Regions from separate parts of the Streptomyces sp. NPDC044044 genome, predicted to be linked through region 4. Evidence: riboswitches for the same ligand, from Rfam matches in the RefSeq annotation. Region 4 holds a riboswitch; each other region holds the start of a gene.
The links. Region 4 has a riboswitch for cyclic di-AMP ahead of AC07AG_RS36540 (M23 family metallopeptidase). Riboswitches for the same ligand answer to the same signal wherever they lie in the genome.

Region 1: another riboswitch for cyclic di-AMP. It lies ahead of AC07AG_RS11595 (C40 family peptidase); the one in region 4 lies ahead of AC07AG_RS36540 (M23 family metallopeptidase).
Region 2: another riboswitch for cyclic di-AMP. It lies ahead of AC07AG_RS42360 (M23 family metallopeptidase); the one in region 4 lies ahead of AC07AG_RS36540 (M23 family metallopeptidase).
Region 3: another riboswitch for cyclic di-AMP. It lies ahead of AC07AG_RS01070 (C40 family peptidase); the one in region 4 lies ahead of AC07AG_RS36540 (M23 family metallopeptidase).

The regions. Positions count from the first base shown of each region.
Region 1 covers NZ_JBWKFG010000003.1:142,325-145,963, reverse strand. Annotated here, with positions in the region: gene AC07AG_RS11600 (ATP-dependent DNA helicase) at 1-1,097, opposite strand, end outside; cyclic di-AMP (ydaO/yuaA leader) riboswitch at 1,341-1,497, shown strand; gene AC07AG_RS11595 (C40 family peptidase) at 1,506-2,708, shown strand; gene AC07AG_RS11590 (hypothetical protein) at 2,801-3,154, opposite strand; gene AC07AG_RS11585 (C40 family peptidase) at 3,475-3,639, shown strand, end outside.
Region 2 covers NZ_JBWKFG010000020.1:2,866-6,504, forward strand. Annotated here, with positions in the region: gene AC07AG_RS42345 (alginate lyase family protein) at 1-410, shown strand, start outside; tRNA gene AC07AG_RS42350 (tRNA-Met) at 489-562, shown strand; gene AC07AG_RS42355 (PP2C family protein-serine/threonine phosphatase) at 717-1,940, shown strand; cyclic di-AMP (ydaO/yuaA leader) riboswitch at 2,162-2,308, shown strand; gene AC07AG_RS42360 (M23 family metallopeptidase) at 2,320-3,405, shown strand; gene AC07AG_RS42365 (aldo/keto reductase) at 3,538-3,639, shown strand, end outside.
Region 3 covers NZ_JBWKFG010000001.1:228,156-231,794, reverse strand. Annotated here, with positions in the region: gene AC07AG_RS01085 (amidase) at 1-32, opposite strand, end outside; gene AC07AG_RS01080 (ATP-dependent Clp protease proteolytic subunit) at 311-946, shown strand; gene AC07AG_RS01075 (hypothetical protein) at 954-1,262, shown strand; cyclic di-AMP (ydaO/yuaA leader) riboswitch at 1,627-1,790, shown strand; gene AC07AG_RS01070 (C40 family peptidase) at 1,794-2,267, shown strand; gene AC07AG_RS01065 (DUF6328 family protein) at 2,407-2,967, shown strand; gene AC07AG_RS01060 (LysE family translocator) at 2,945-3,574, opposite strand.
Region 4 covers NZ_JBWKFG010000011.1:125,128-128,766, reverse strand. Annotated here, with positions in the region: gene AC07AG_RS36545 (GntR family transcriptional regulator) at 1-723, opposite strand; gene AC07AG_RS36540 (M23 family metallopeptidase) at 939-1,739, opposite strand; cyclic di-AMP (ydaO/yuaA leader) riboswitch at 1,753-1,915, opposite strand; gene AC07AG_RS36535 (M16 family metallopeptidase) at 2,125-3,510, opposite strand; gene AC07AG_RS36530 (M16 family metallopeptidase) at 3,507-3,639, opposite strand, start outside.

The DNA of each region.
Region 1 (3,639 bases), on a different contig from region 4:
ACGGCGTTGGCGGCGGTCAGGATCGTCTGCGTGGAGCGGTAGTTCTGCTCCAGGAGGATCGTCGTCGCGTTCGGGTAGTCCTCCTCGAACTGGAGGATGTTGCGGATCGTGGCGCCGCGGAAGGCGTAGATCGACTGGTCCGCGTCACCCACGACGCACAGCTCGGCGGGGTCGTCACCCTCGCCCCCGGAGGGGCCCACCAGCTCGCGCACCAGGGCGTACTGGGCGTGGTTCGTGTCCTGGTACTCGTCGACCATCACGTGCCGGAAGCGGCGGCGGTAGTGCTCGGCGACGTCCGGGAACGCGCGGAACATGTTGACCGTCGTCATGATCAGGTCGTCGAAGTCGAGGGCGTTCGCCTCGCGCAGGCGCGACTGGTACATCGCGTACGCCTGGGCGAGGGTCCGCTCGAAGCCGTCGGCGGCCTGACCGGCGAAGGTCTCCTCGTCGATCAGCTCGTTCTTCAGGTTCGAGATCTTGGCACTGAAGGACTTCGGCGGGAACTTCTTCGGGTCGATGTCCAGGTCGCGGCAGACCAGTGCCATCAGGCGCTTGGAGTCGGCGGCGTCGTAGATCGAGAAGGATGAGGTGAAGCCGATCGTCTTCGACTCGCGGCGCAGTATCCGCACGCACGCGCTGTGGAAGGTCGACACCCACATCGCGTTGGCCCGCGGCCCGACGAGCTGCTCGACGCGCTCCTTCATCTCGCCCGCGGCCTTGTTCGTGAACGTGATCGCCAGGATCTGCCCCGGGTGCACGTGCCGCTCGGCCAGGAGATACGCGATGCGGTGCGTGAGGACCCGGGTCTTGCCCGAGCCCGCGCCCGCGACGATGAGCAGCGGGGTGTCCGCGTGCACGACGGCCGCGCGCTGGTTCTCGTTCAGTCCGTCGAGCAGGGCCGCCGGGTCGAGCACGGGGCGCGGGGCACCTCCGCGATAGTGCGCGTCCCGGGGCGCGGGCGCGTCGAACTTCCCGTCGAACAGATCATCCGGAATGGATTCCGGGGCACTGTCCTCGGGCGGCGGCGGGTGCTCTTCCTCCGAAGCCCGCGAGGGCTTGAGGTCCGCCAGGAAGCTGTCATCAAAGAGGCTGCTCATCGCCTCCCGAGTCTAGGCGGCCCCACTGACAACCCGCCCCGGGTTCCGGCCACGTCACTGCACCTACGCCCCGAGCGCGGACGGTCACGCTCCGCCATGGCACGGCGTGCCCGCGTCAAGAGCTTCGTAAAGTAACGAAAATGTATCGGGCATATCGAACATCAACCTTCACACGGACCACACGAGTTGGCTAGCGTGCTCCGCAGGCCGCTCGTACTCCCACCGGCGAACCCCGCCGGGAACGGGTGGCCTCCGCCGAGTTCGATCTCCTCGGAGCCGGGGACCCACGATGAACTTGGGGTGAATCGGTCCCGTACGAAGTACGGGACTGTAGGGCAACCTTCCGGAACCATCCGCCCGAACCCGACAGCTAACCCGGTAGGCGGTCTACGGAAGGAGTCGCCTCCCTTGGCGTCGCACCGCAAGCCGCGGACCCGCATTGCCGGCCTACGCGCCACTCCCGCCCTCGGCATCACGACGGCGGCCCTCACCTCCGTGGCCCTCCTGTCACAGAGCGCGCAAGCCGCACCGTCCGCGCCGCAGAAGCCCAGCCTCGAAGAGGTCCAGAAAAAGGTCGACGACCTCTACCACCAGGCGGGCGTGGCCACGCAGAAGTACAACTCGGCCAAGGAGCGCACCGACAAGCAGCGCAAGAAGGTCGACACCCTTCTCGACGACGTGGCCAAGCGCGCCGACAAGCTGAACGAGGCCCGCCAGGAGCTGGGCGCGTTCGCCGCCGCCCAGTACCGCACCGGCGCCGTCTCCGAGACCGCCACAATGATGCTCGCCGACGACCCGCAGGGGTACTTCGACCAGAATCACCTGTCGGACCGGCTGACCGCGCGCCAGAAGAAGGCGGTCGACGACTACCAGACCGAGCAGGCCTCGGCGACGAAGCAGCGCGCCAAGGCCACCAAGAGCCTGGAGACGCTGAGCGACTCGCGGGACGACCTCAGGACGAGCAAGCAGACCGTCCAGAAGAAGCTGGGCCAGGCGCGCACGATGCTCTCGGAGCTGACCGCCGAGGAGAAGGCGCGGCTCGCGGCGATCGAGAAGAAGAAGGAAGAAGAGGCCAAGCGCAAGGCCGCCGAGCTGGCCCGCAAGCAGGAGGCCGAGGCGGAGGCCAAGCGCAAGGCGGCGGAAGAGGCCGCGGCGAAGGAGCGCGAGGAGAACAAGGAGACCCCGGACTCCGGCACCGGCACCGGCTCCGGCACGGGTTCCGGCTCCGGCTCCGGCTCCGGCGACACGGACAGCGGTTACGCGACGAAGGCCGCGAAGGTCATCAACTTCGCGGAGGCGCAGATCGGCAAGCCGTACGTGTGGGGCGCCACCGGCCCCGACTCCTACGACTGCTCCGGGCTCACCCAGGACGCGTGGAAGGCCGCGGGGATCTCCCTGCCGCGTACTACGTGGGACCAGGTGAAGGTCGGCACGACCGTGAAGACCGCCGACGCAAAGCCGGGTGACCTGGTCTTCTTCTACGACGACATCAGCCACGTAGGGATCTACATCGGCGACGGCAAGATGATCCACGCCCCGAAGCCGGGCGCGAACGTCCGCGTCGAGTCGATCTACTACATGCCGATCCACAGCGTGGTGCGGCCCGCGTAACCGTCATTCGAGACGCCGCAAGACGCCACACACGAGAAAACGGCCCTCCACGCGCGCGTGGAGGGCCGTTTTCCGTGCTTCTGCGGGTCGGCTCAGGTCCACAGCACCGCGATGAAGATGTTCGCGACGGTCAGCAGCCCGACGGCGCCGAACATCCCCTTGTCCACCTTCTCCTCATCCCGTTTCACATAGACGAGCGCGAGGATCACGATCAGCACGGCCATCTTGATGCCGATCTTGACGTTGTTGACCGGGTTGTCGTCCGCCTGGTTGAGGCCCACCAGGATGACGCCCGTGACGAGCATCGTCAGCGCGCCGTGCAGCATCGCCGGGTTGAAGCGGGCCGTGCCCTGGCCCATCTGCTTCATCTGAGTGAGGAAGCCGCCCAGGAGGGAGGCGATGCCGATGATGTGCAGGCCGACGAAGAGATGGGTGAGAACGTCCATGGTTCCGGAGCCTAGCCGGGGCCTTATCACCACTCCGTAGCCAGGTGGGCCACAAGCGCCGCATCGGTCACACGCATACGCGAAGGACGTGCGGTCTGACGAATGACGCAGTCACATACGGTCACCTTCCATAACACTTCCGTCAGTTGCACGCATTCCGTCACCAACCCGTGACGCCCAGGTTTAGCGTCCTTCGTCAGGTGCCCGGCTCCCCACCGCCGCCCGGACCAGGGGCGGCAGTCGGACACCACCGCCGAGAATCCGGCGGCGGTCCGCTCCCCCTGTGCGGGCCGCCGCCGGAACCTTAAGGAGCCCCCTTCGTGGCAGCGCACCGCAAGCCCAAACAGCGCTCGCTCAGTGGCCATACGGCCCGCACCGCCGCCACCATCGCCCTCGCCGGGGCCGCAACAGCCACCGCCTTCGACGGAACGGGACACGCCGACCCGCGGCTCAGCCCGGCCGAGGTGAAGTCCAAGGTCGACGCG
Region 2 (3,639 bases), on a different contig from region 4:
CGAAGCTCCAGAAGTACTGGTTCGGGCAGAAGACCTTCGCCGACGGGCTCTCCCAGGAGACCTGCCGGAACTTCAAGCACGCCAGCTACTCGCTCGCGGCCACCGCGCACATCGCGGAGACCGCCTGGCATCAGGGCGTCGATCTGTACGGCGAGGTCAAGGACCGGCTGCGGGCCGCCCTTGAGTTCCATTCCAAGTACCAGCTGGGCGCGCAGGCGCCGGACTGGCTGTGCGGCGGCAAGGTGCAGCGCGACATGGGGCCCGACACCGAGGTCGGCCTCAATCACCTGCGGGACCGGCTGAAGCTGGAGCTTCCGCAGACGGAGAGGTTCACGCGCGCGCAGCGGCCCGAGGGGACGGACGACCTGTTCGTGGCCTGGGAGACGCTGACGCACGCCGAGAACGCGTGAGCGGCGGGCTCCGTTCGCCGGTGGTTCTCAACCGGTTCGCTTTCACTCCCCCTGATGGCGTAGAGTTGCATTCAACGGCGCGGGGTGGAGCAGCTCGGTAGCTCGCTGGGCTCATAACCCAGAGGTCGCAGGTTCAAATCCTGTCCCCGCTACTAAAGACCGAAGGCCCGGATCCAGAAATGGATCCGGGCCTTCGGCGTTTTCCCCGTCGTTCCCTCGTTGCTCTCTCGTCGCTCCCTCGTCACTCCGTCGGCCCACACCGGTCGCCCCGCGCCGCCGCTTTGGGAACCCTGGTTGAGCGTGGTCATGGATCTGGTCCTGGCCGCGGGATTCGGCAGGAGAAGACCGGTGGGGCTGCGAGGAGGAAGTGGTGGGGGCGAGGCTCCCGATGTCCGGCATGAGCGGGCGCTCGTGCGGGCCCTTCCGCTGCTGCTCATCGTCGCCGGGGTCGTCTACGACATCGCGACCCCGCCCGCCTTCACCGCCGCGCCCCTCTTCACCGCCGCCCCGCTCATCGCGGCCCCCTTCTACTCGCTGATCAGCACCACCCTCATCGGCGCCGGCTCCTGCGCGGCCGTGCTCGCCCTGCACTTCAAGACCAACACCACCACCGACGTCGAAGCCGTCACCGAACTGATCACGGTGACGACCGTCGCCGTGCTCGCCGTCGTCATCAACCGCGTCCAGCGCCGCAGCGACAAACAGCTCGCCTCCGCCCGCTCCATCGCCGAGGCCGCCCAGCGCGCCGTGCTGCCGCAGCCGGACCCCCGGATCGGCGGTCTCGACGTCGCGGCGCGGTACGAGGCCGCTGAGGCCGACGCGTTCATCGGGGGCGATCTGTACGCCGTGCAGGACACCCCGCACGGCGTGCGCGTCATCGTCGGTGACGTACGGGGCAAGGGGATGGGCGCGGTGGCGGCCGTCGCCGTCGTCATCGGGGCGTTCCGGGAGGCCGCCGAGCAGGAGGCCACGCTGGAGGCGGTGGCCCAGCGGCTGGAGCGTGCTCTTGCGCGCGAGGGCACGCGGCGCGACGGGCTCGACGCCTTCGAGGGGTTCACCACCGCCGTCCTGGCGGAGATCTCGCACGGCGACGGTCTCGTGCGCCTCATCAACCGCGGGCACCCGGGACCGCTGCTCCTGCGCGGCGACGGGCGGCTGTGCGTGCTGTCCGCGACCGAGCCCGCGCTGCCGCTGGGGATGGGCGATCTTGGTGCCTGGCCGGACCGTGCGGACGAGACGGAGTTCCCGCCGGGGGCGATGCTGCTCCTGTACACCGACGGGCTCTCCGAGGCGCGTGACAGCCGGGGCGAGTTCTACGACGCGGCCACCCGGCTCGGGGGCCGCATCTTCCCCGGACCCAACGGCCCGGACGCCCTCCTCGCCACGCTCACCGAAGAGGTGCGCAGGCACACCGGGGGCGGCACGACCGACGACATGGCGCTGCTCGCGGTGCGGCGGCCGTTGGTGACGGGCGATGCGGGGACCGAGGGCGGGGTCGACGCGGAGATCGATGTCACCGGCCGTGACTGAAGAACACCACTCCGCATAACAACTGACGTACTGTCAAGGAAGTGTGAAGCTCCGGTGTGTGAAGAAGTGGCGTCAACTCGCCCCGTTCCGCACCCCCGTGTCCCGTTAAGTACGGGCCAAAGGCGTTAACGATCAGTCGGAACGGCTTGGAATACGGCCCCGCTGTCTATTAACGTTCGATAACGCAGCGCGGTCGTCCCAGCCGTCACTCGAGTCGGCTCCGCGCGCACGCGCCTAATCCCGAAAGGGAGCCGGGGAACCACTAATTGGGGTGAATCGGGCATCTGTGCATCCGTGCCAGGTGTTCGTAGGAGACCTTCCTGCTCCGAACCCGTCAGCTAACCCGGTAGGCGAGAAGGAAGGAAAGGAGTGCGCCCCAGTGGCGTCCAACCGCCCTGCCCCCCAAGGCGCGTACGTACCGAATGACGACGACTTCGGTGGGTACGAAGACAGTTCCTGGGAGGAATGGAATCCCACCGAGGAGTCCATTCGCCCCGTCCGCGGCAGGCACCGCGTCCACAAGCGGGGCGGTGGCGGGCTCGCCCGCAGCTCCACAGTTCTCGGCGTAGGCGTCATCGCCGCAGTCGGCGCGGGCGGCATCGCCACCGCGCAGGGCGGCAAGCCCCCGGTCTCCATCGAGATGCCGGACCTCTCGGCCGTCACGGACTCGCTGCCGGAGGCCAAGTCGCTTCCGGGCGTGGGGTCCTTGATATCCGACGACTCCTCCGACTCCGCCGCCGCGGACGGCGGCGTGATCGTCGCCGCCGCGCCCCTGAGCGCCGCCGGGGTCAGCACCGCCGACGCCGAGCAGGGCACCACGGACGCCGGAGAGGCACTGCGGGCCCGCATCATGGAGCAGGCCGAGAACCAGCAGGACCAGGCGGACGACGCGGTCCAGAAGGCGGCCGAGGAAGCCGCCGTCAAGCAGGCCGCCGAACAGGCCGCCGCCAAGCAGACCGCGGCCGAGAAGAAGATCGCCGCCGAGAAGGCCGCCGCGAAGAAGAAGGCCGAGGCGGAGGCCAAGCGCAAGGCCGAGGCGGAGCGCCTGGCCAAGCTCGCGAAGAGCTACACCCTCCCCGTCGCCTCGTACACGCTCACCGGCACCTTCGGTCAGCCCGGCTCCATGTGGTCCTCCGGCTACCACACCGGCCTGGACTTCGCCGCTCCGACGGGCACGCCCATCAAGGCCATCCACTCCGGCACCATCAAGGAGGCCGGCTGGGCGGGGGCGTACGGCTACCGCACGATCCTCGAACTCGACGACGGCACCGAGCTGTGGTTCTGCCACCAGTCCTCGATGAACGTCAGCGCGGGCCAGAAGGTCACCACCGGCGAGACCATCGGCCGCGTCGGCGCGACCGGCAACGTCACCGGCGCGCACCTCCACCTGGAGGTCCACCCGGGCGGCGACTCCACCGGGGTCGACCCGGCGGCGTGGCTGCGCGGCAAGGGCCAGTCCCTCTGAGGAAGCCCCAGAACCCCGGCGGTCCTGGCGACAACCCCCCGACGCCAGGGCTGCCGGTTCGGCATGCCCGCTCCTCCCCGTGCCCGGGTCGCTCGACGGAATTCCGCGGTCCGCAAGGGCGTTGATCCCCGTATGACTTCTCTCCGCAAGCTTGGCTCGTCCGACCTCGAGGTCTTCCCGCTCGCCCTGGGCGGCAACGTCTTCGGCTGGACGGCCGACGAGGCGCAGTCCTTC
Region 3 (3,639 bases), on a different contig from region 4:
GCTCGGTGGCCTTGGTGGGCTTCAGGGCTCATACGACGCTTTCGACTCGGGGCGGCCTGCGCCTGCTCGGGGCGGTCGGCGGCTCGCGGCTGAGGCCGTGACGAGGCGGAGTATGCCCACGTCACCGCGTCGGCCATCCGGTCCCGCACGCTGCGGCCCTCGCGTTCAGCGAGCGGCTGAAACACGTCGCATCTGTTGACTCCGGCAGATCACCCGAACATGCTCCTCACGACGAGGTTACGTACGTCCTGTACATTTTTTACAGACGCCCTTGGGGAGCAGCCGGCCCCCGGCAGAGGAGAGACGCGCCATGAACCGACCCATCGCCCGCCATGTCCTGCCCGAGTTCACCGAGCGCACCAGCGCGGGGCGCCGGACCCTCGACCCGTACTCGAAGCTGCTGGAGGAACGCATCGTCTTCCTGGGCACGCCGATCGACGACACCTCGGCCAACGACGTGATGGCGCAGTTCATGCACCTCGAACACGCGGCGCCGGACCGCGACATCGCGCTCTACATCAACTCCCCCGGCGGCTCGTTCAGTGCGATGACGGCGATCTACGACACGATTCAGTTCGTCACCTGCGACGTGGAGACGACCTGCCTGGGGCAGGCGGCGTCGGCGGCGGCCGTCCTCCTTGCCGCGGGCACACCCGGCAAGCGGTTCGCGCTGCCCGGCTCCCGCGTGTTGATCCATCAGCCGTCGCTCGCCGAGCCGATCCAGGGCCAGGCGACCGACTTGGCGATCCAGGCCGACGAACTCCTGCGCACCCGCGCCGCCCTGGAGAGGCTGCTGGTCCAACACACCGGCCAGAGCCCACAACGCGTCGCGGCCGACATCGAGCGGTACAAGATCCTCAGCGCCACCGAGGCAGTCGACTACGGCCTGGTGGACAGGCTCATCACGAGCCGCAAGTCGTCCCTCCGCGCCCCGGACGCACGGTGATCAGCCGATGCTGCCACCCGAACTTCCCCCACTGCCCGCACTCACCCGCGCCGAGGGCGAGTTGATCGACCGGTATCTCGAAGTGGTCGACCTGGTGGGCCGGATCAACCCCGCCCGCGCCTCGGACACCTACGGCGGACTGCGCGCCGCCCAGGCCCTGGTCGGCAGCGCGACCGCCCTGCGGGACGCACTGACGCTCATGCACCAGCGGGGCGAGAGCGCCGTGCACGCCCCGACGTTGGCACGAGCGCTGCGTGTGCTCGACGGGGAGCGTCGCGCGGGCCGGGTCACCGTGCCACCCCCGTCGGCATCCTGAGCACCCGTCACCCCCGCTGCCAAATCCCGAAGCGCCCGGGTCCGGTCTCAAACGAACCAAACGGGCTACCTCGTTCGGCGTAGACAATCGTCATTATTTGAGACGTCTTCAGTTGCGTCAGAGGTGTACGCGATGGCCGGAATTACTCGTTCCGGTGCTGGTCGAACGATCGCCTGGTGACGCCTCCCGATCCCGAATCCGACCTTGTCCACCCGAACGGTTCAGCCGTGAGGAGCCTCACAAAACGCCGTTTCGGCTCGGAATTCCACCCCTTGACGGGTCAAGATCCCTTCCGACGACAAGCCCCCGCCACAGCGGCGGGGCGGTCCGGGCGGACGCCGAGTCCTGCCGCCGCCCGGATGACCGGTCGACATCGGTGCATCGGCAGGAGTGGAGGACCCAGGCATGACGGGTCGGTCCGGAAGGTCCGGACGCCGACCCTTGGGGTGAAGCCGCACACCGCGGCCGGGCAACTTCGCCAGCCCGAATCCGACAGGTCATCCTTCACAGGCGGTTGACGAAGGGTTGCGCATGACCGCGCTGAATCATGTTCCGTCGCTGCTCACCAGGGCCGGTTCCGTATCGGCCCTCACGCTCGCCGTCGTAGGCGGCACCCTCGTGGCCCCCGGGCTCACGTCGGAAGCAGAGGCCGCGACACACGGGACCAAGGCGCTCAAGATCGCTGCCTCCAAGAAGGGCTCTCCGTACGGCTACGGAGCCGTGGGGCCACACCGGTTCGACTGCTCGGGCCTGACGCTCTACTCGTTCAAGCGCACGGGCAAGAAGCTGCCGCGCACCGCCGCGCAGCAGTACAACAAGACCCGCCACGTCTCGGCGTCGAAGCGATCCCGCGGCGACCTGGTCTTCTTCCACTCCGGCCGGAGCGTCTACCACGTCGGCATCTACGCCGGGAAGGGCAAGATCTGGCACGCGCCCAAGAGGGGGACCGTCGTGCGCCTCGAGAAGATCTGGACGAAGAGCGTCTCGTACGGCCGGGTGCGCTGACAGCCCGCCACTGACCGTCGACCGCAGACCTGTCGGAGGGCGGCGGCGGTGGCCGCACGGCCGCTGCCGCCGCTCGACCGGCCCTCCGGTCGGCGCGCCCGACGGGCGGGGAGCGCGTCGACGCGGATACTCGGTCGCCATGTCCGAAAACAACGGTGCCCGCTCCACGGGTGAGTCCTCCGACGCCCGCAACGAGACGACGCTCGAACGCGCCGACCGGAACTTCTCCGAGATCCTCCAGGAACTGCGCGTCACGCAGGCCGGGGTGCAGATCCTCTTCGCGTTCCTGCTGACGCTCGCCTTCACCGAGCGCTTCACCTCGCTCGACACGGTGCAGCGCACCACGTACGTGACCACGCTGCTGCTCGCGGTCCTGTCCGCCGCGCTGTTCACCGCGCCGGCCGCCGTGCACAGGTCGCTGTTCGGGCAGCACTCCAAGCCGCGGATCGTGCGGGTGTCGTCCCGTCTCGCCGGCATCGGCATGGCGGTCCTGGTGTTCGCGCTCGCCGGTTCCGTACTTCTGGTCGTGGACGTGGCCGTGGGCCGCACCGGCGGGATCATCGCGAGCGCGGGCACGCTGGTGGTGTGCGCGGGCCTGTGGGGCCTGCTTCCCGTTCTGGTGCGCGGCGCGGACAAGGGCCGGGACCCGGAACCGGACACCGGCGCGTCGGACGGCGTCAGGCCATCAGGGCCTCGGTGAGGAGCACCAGGCCGAGGACGCTCAGCGCGACGCCTGTGCCGCCCTCGATCGCGCGGGCCGTACGCGGCCTGCGCAGCCGGCGGCCAAGACGGTCCACCAGGAGCGCGACGACCGGGAACCACACCAGGGCCAGGACCACGATGATCGACGCGAGCAGCAGTGTCCTGGGCATCGCGGGGCTGCCCGCGGGCACGAACTGGGGCAGGACGCTGAGGAAGGTGATCGGCGCCTTGGGGTTGAGGGCGTTGGTGAGGAACCCCTGCCGCAGGCTGCCCCCGGCCGCGGGCTGTTCCGCGCCGTCCGGCGCACCGGAACTCGCCAGGGGCCGCGCCGCCGACCGCAGCGCGCGATACCCGAGGTACAGCACATAGGCACCGCCGAGGACCTGCAGCGCCCGGAACAGCGTGGGAACCGCCGTGAGGACCGCGGCGACCCCGGCCACCGCGAGCGCCGTGTGCACCAGGAGCCCGCCCGCGACACCGATCGCGCAGGTGACCCCGGCGCGGCGGGAGGCGAGGGAGTTGCGCACCACGACGGCGAAGTCGGCCCCCGGCATGGCGACCATGCCCGCGGCGACTCCCGTGAAGGCGACCAGTTGAGCGTCCATGGCCGCCAGCCTGCCGTTCTTCTGCCTTCAGCGGGTATGTGGAATATCCTGGATCTGCCTAAAGC
Region 4 (3,639 bases):
TTAATGCCGGAGGCCCACTGTGTTTACGGCATGTTGCGAATCCCTCACACGATCGCGATCGCGATCGCGGTCGCGGTCGCGACCTCGATCACCCCGTGAGGGATGGCGCAGCCGGTGCGCGGCCGTCGCCCGCTCCGTGTGGGCCGCGGTGAGCGACCTGGCCCGTTCCGCGTCCCCGCGCGCCACCGCGTCGACGATCGCGGCGTGCTCCGCCCAGGCCTCCACGGGAGCGACCGACGTCTCGACCACGTACATCCAGGCGATCTTGTGCCGGAGCTGGGTGAGCAGCGCCGTCAGGCCCGGACTGCCGGACGACTGGGCGAGCGTCTCGTGGAACCAGCCGCCCAGCGAACGCAGATCCTCGCTCTGACCGCGCCTGGAGCGCTCCTGGCCCAGCCTGACGAGGCCGCGCAGGACCTTCAGGTGCGCCTCCGTGCGGCGCTGCGCGGCGCGGGCGGCGCCCAGCGGCTCCAGGAGCGTGCGGATCTCCAGGAGGTCGGCCGCCTCCTGTTCGGTCGGCTCGGCGACGCACGCGCCCGCGTGGCGGCGTGTGACGACGAAGCCCTCGGCCTCCAGGGTGCGCAGGGCCTCGCGCACGGGGACGCGGGAGACTCCATAGCGGCGGGCGAGCAGTTCCTCGGTGAGCCGGCCACCCCGTTCGTAGACACCGGAGACGATGTCGTCCCGGATGGCCGTGCACACCGAGTGCGCGGGAATGCGCATGACCTGACCTCCGCCTTAATCCCCGCGAAACGCGGTCGATCGACGCCTTTTCAGTGACTCTATTGCAGAGCGGCTGAATTTCCGACGGTCGGCCGAAATCCATGGATACTTTTGGCCAAAGGCGAGGCGGGAACGGCGAAAGCCCCGGCTCTCGACGAGCCGGGGCTTTCGGTGAATCAGTTGCGCTTCGTGCGACTGCCTGGGTCCGGACCGGATCAGACGTTGACGTCGTGCGAGCGGAGGTAGGCGATCGGGTCGATGTCCGTGCCGTAGTCCTCGCCGGTGCGGGCCTCGAAGTGCAGGTGCGGGCCGCTGGAGTTGCCGGTGGAGCCGGAGAGGCCTATCTGCTGGCCCGGAGTGACCGCCTGGCCGACGGTGACACCGAGGGACGACATGTGGCCGTACTGGGTGTACGTGCCGTCGTTCATCTTGATGACCACGTTGTTGCCGTAGGCGCCGCCCCAGCCGGCCTCGACGACGGTGCCGGAGCCGACCGCGTGGACCGAGGTGCCGGACGCGGCGTGGAAGTCGATGCCGGTGTGGCTGCCGGAGGACCACATGGCGCCACCGGTCTGGTAGCCCGTGGAGACGTACGAGCCGGTGATCGGGGAGACGTAGCTGTTGAGGCGCTTGCGCTCGGCCTCGCGAGCGGCGCGCTCCTTGGCCTCGCGCTCCTTCTTGGCCTTGGCCTTCGCCTCGGCCTCCGCCTTGCGCTTGGCCTCCGCGGCCTTCTTCTTGGCGGCCTCTTCGGCCTTCTTGGCGGCTGCGGCGTCGTCGGCGGCCTGCTGCTGGGCAGCGGCCTGCGCGTCGATGCTCTGGGCGAGCGTGTCGCCGACGGAGATCGCCTGGGTGAGGCCGGTGTGCTCAAGGGCCGCGTCGTCGGCGGCGAGCGCCGGAGCGGCCAGGCCTCCGATGACACCGGTGGTGGTGAGGGCTGCGACGCCCGCCACGTTCGCGGTGGTACGCGTGAGGCGGCTCGGGCGACGGTGCTTCCCGGTGGCACGGGTGAACGCCATGAAGCGGCTGATCCTTTCCTTCCTTCTCGCCTACCGGGTTAGCTGACGGGTTCGGAGCAGGAAGGTCTCCTACGAGTCCCTCGCCTCGCGGCAAGGTGCCCGATTCACCCCAAGGGGACATGTGGGTCCCCGGCTCCCCTGGCTCGCGCCGTACGGGGACTCGGCGATGACTGTCCGGTGCCGCGGGTGCGGCGTACTGCATGACGAACAGCCGGACCGAACGCTAAGCGGGGCATCTTTCAATCGACAAACGGATCAACACTTTTGTAGCGCACGCCACAGGTCAGACACGTAACCTCCATACCAATTCGGACATATGAGGACCCCAGGGGCCAATTTCGGCCACTGGGGTCCCGATATGTCCTGACTGTCACTCAGGCCGCGCTCAGCCCGTGACCACACTCACTTCACCGATGCCGAGCGCCCTGACGGGCTCCTCGATCTGCGCGGCGTCACCGACGAGCACCGTCACCAGCCGGTCCACGGGGAAGGCGCTCACCACGGCGGCGGTGGCCTCCACGGTGCCGGTCGCGGCCAACTGGCGGTAGAGCTGCGCCTGGAAGTCGTCCGGCAGGTGCTGCTCGACCTGGTCGGCGAGGGTGGCCGCGACGGACGCCGCCATCTCGTACTTGAGCGGGGCCACGCCCACCAGGTTCTGCACGGCGACATCGCGCTCGGCGTCCGTGAGGCCGTCGGCGGCGAGGGTGCGCAGGACCTTCCACAGGTCGTCGAGGGCCGGACCCGTGGACTCCGTGTCCACGGAGCCGCTGATGGCGAGCATCGCGGCGCCGCTGCCGTCCGGGGTGGAACGCAGGACCTGGGCGAACGACCGCACTCCGTAGGTGTATCCCTTCTCCTCGCGCAGGACGCGGTCCAGGCGCGAGGTGAGGGTGCCGCCCAGGCAGTACGTGCCGAGCACCTGCGCGGGCCAGACGCGGTCGTGCCGGTCCGGTCCCACGCGGCCGATGAGCAGCTGCGTCTGGACGGCGCCGGGGCGGTCCACGATGACGACACGCCCGGTGTCGTCGGCGGTCACCGGGGGCACCGGGCGCGGCTCGGCGGTGCCGCCCGTCCAGGAGCCGACGGTGTCGGCGAGGACGGCGTCCAGGTCGACGCCGGTCAGGTCGCCCACGACGACGGCGGTCGCCGTGGCGGGACGCACATGCTTCTCGTAGAAGATGCGCACCGCCGCCGAGTCGATGGCCGTGACCGTCTCCTCGGTGCCCTGGCGGGGACGCGACATGCGCGAGGTGGCCGGGAACAGCTGCCGGGAGAGCTCCTTGGCGGCGCGGCGCCCCGGGTTGGCGGCCTCGTGCGGGATCTCGTCGAGGCGGTTGCGTACGAGGCGTTCGATCTCGCTGTCCGCGAACGCGGGGGCGCGCAGGGCGTCGGAAAGCAGGCCGAGCGCCTTCGGGAGGCGGGAGACCGGGACTTCGAGGGAGACGCGGACGCCGGGGTGGTCGGCGTGCGCGTCCATGCTGGCGCCGCAGCGGTCGAGTTCGGCGGCGAAGTCCTCGGCGGAGTGCTTGTCGGTGCCTTCGTTGAAGGCCCTCGCCATGATCGTGGCGACGCCGTCGAGGCCCGCGGGCTCGGCGTCGAGCGGCGCCTCCAGGTGGATCTCCACGGCGACGACCTGCTGGCCGGGGCGGTGGCAGCGCAGCACGGTGAGGCCGTTGTCCAGGGTGGCGCGCTCGGGCGCGGGGAAGGCCCACGGCCGTGCGGTGCCCGCCTGGGGCTGCGGGTGGAACTGCATCGTTGCGGCCTCGGTCACTTCGCCGCCTCCTCTTCCTCGTCCTCGTCGGTGCCTTCGGCACCGGCTGTGGCCTCGATGGGCTCGTACACGAGCACCGCGCGGTTGTCGGGGCGCAGGCGGGCCGCTGCGGCCGCCTTGACCTCTTCC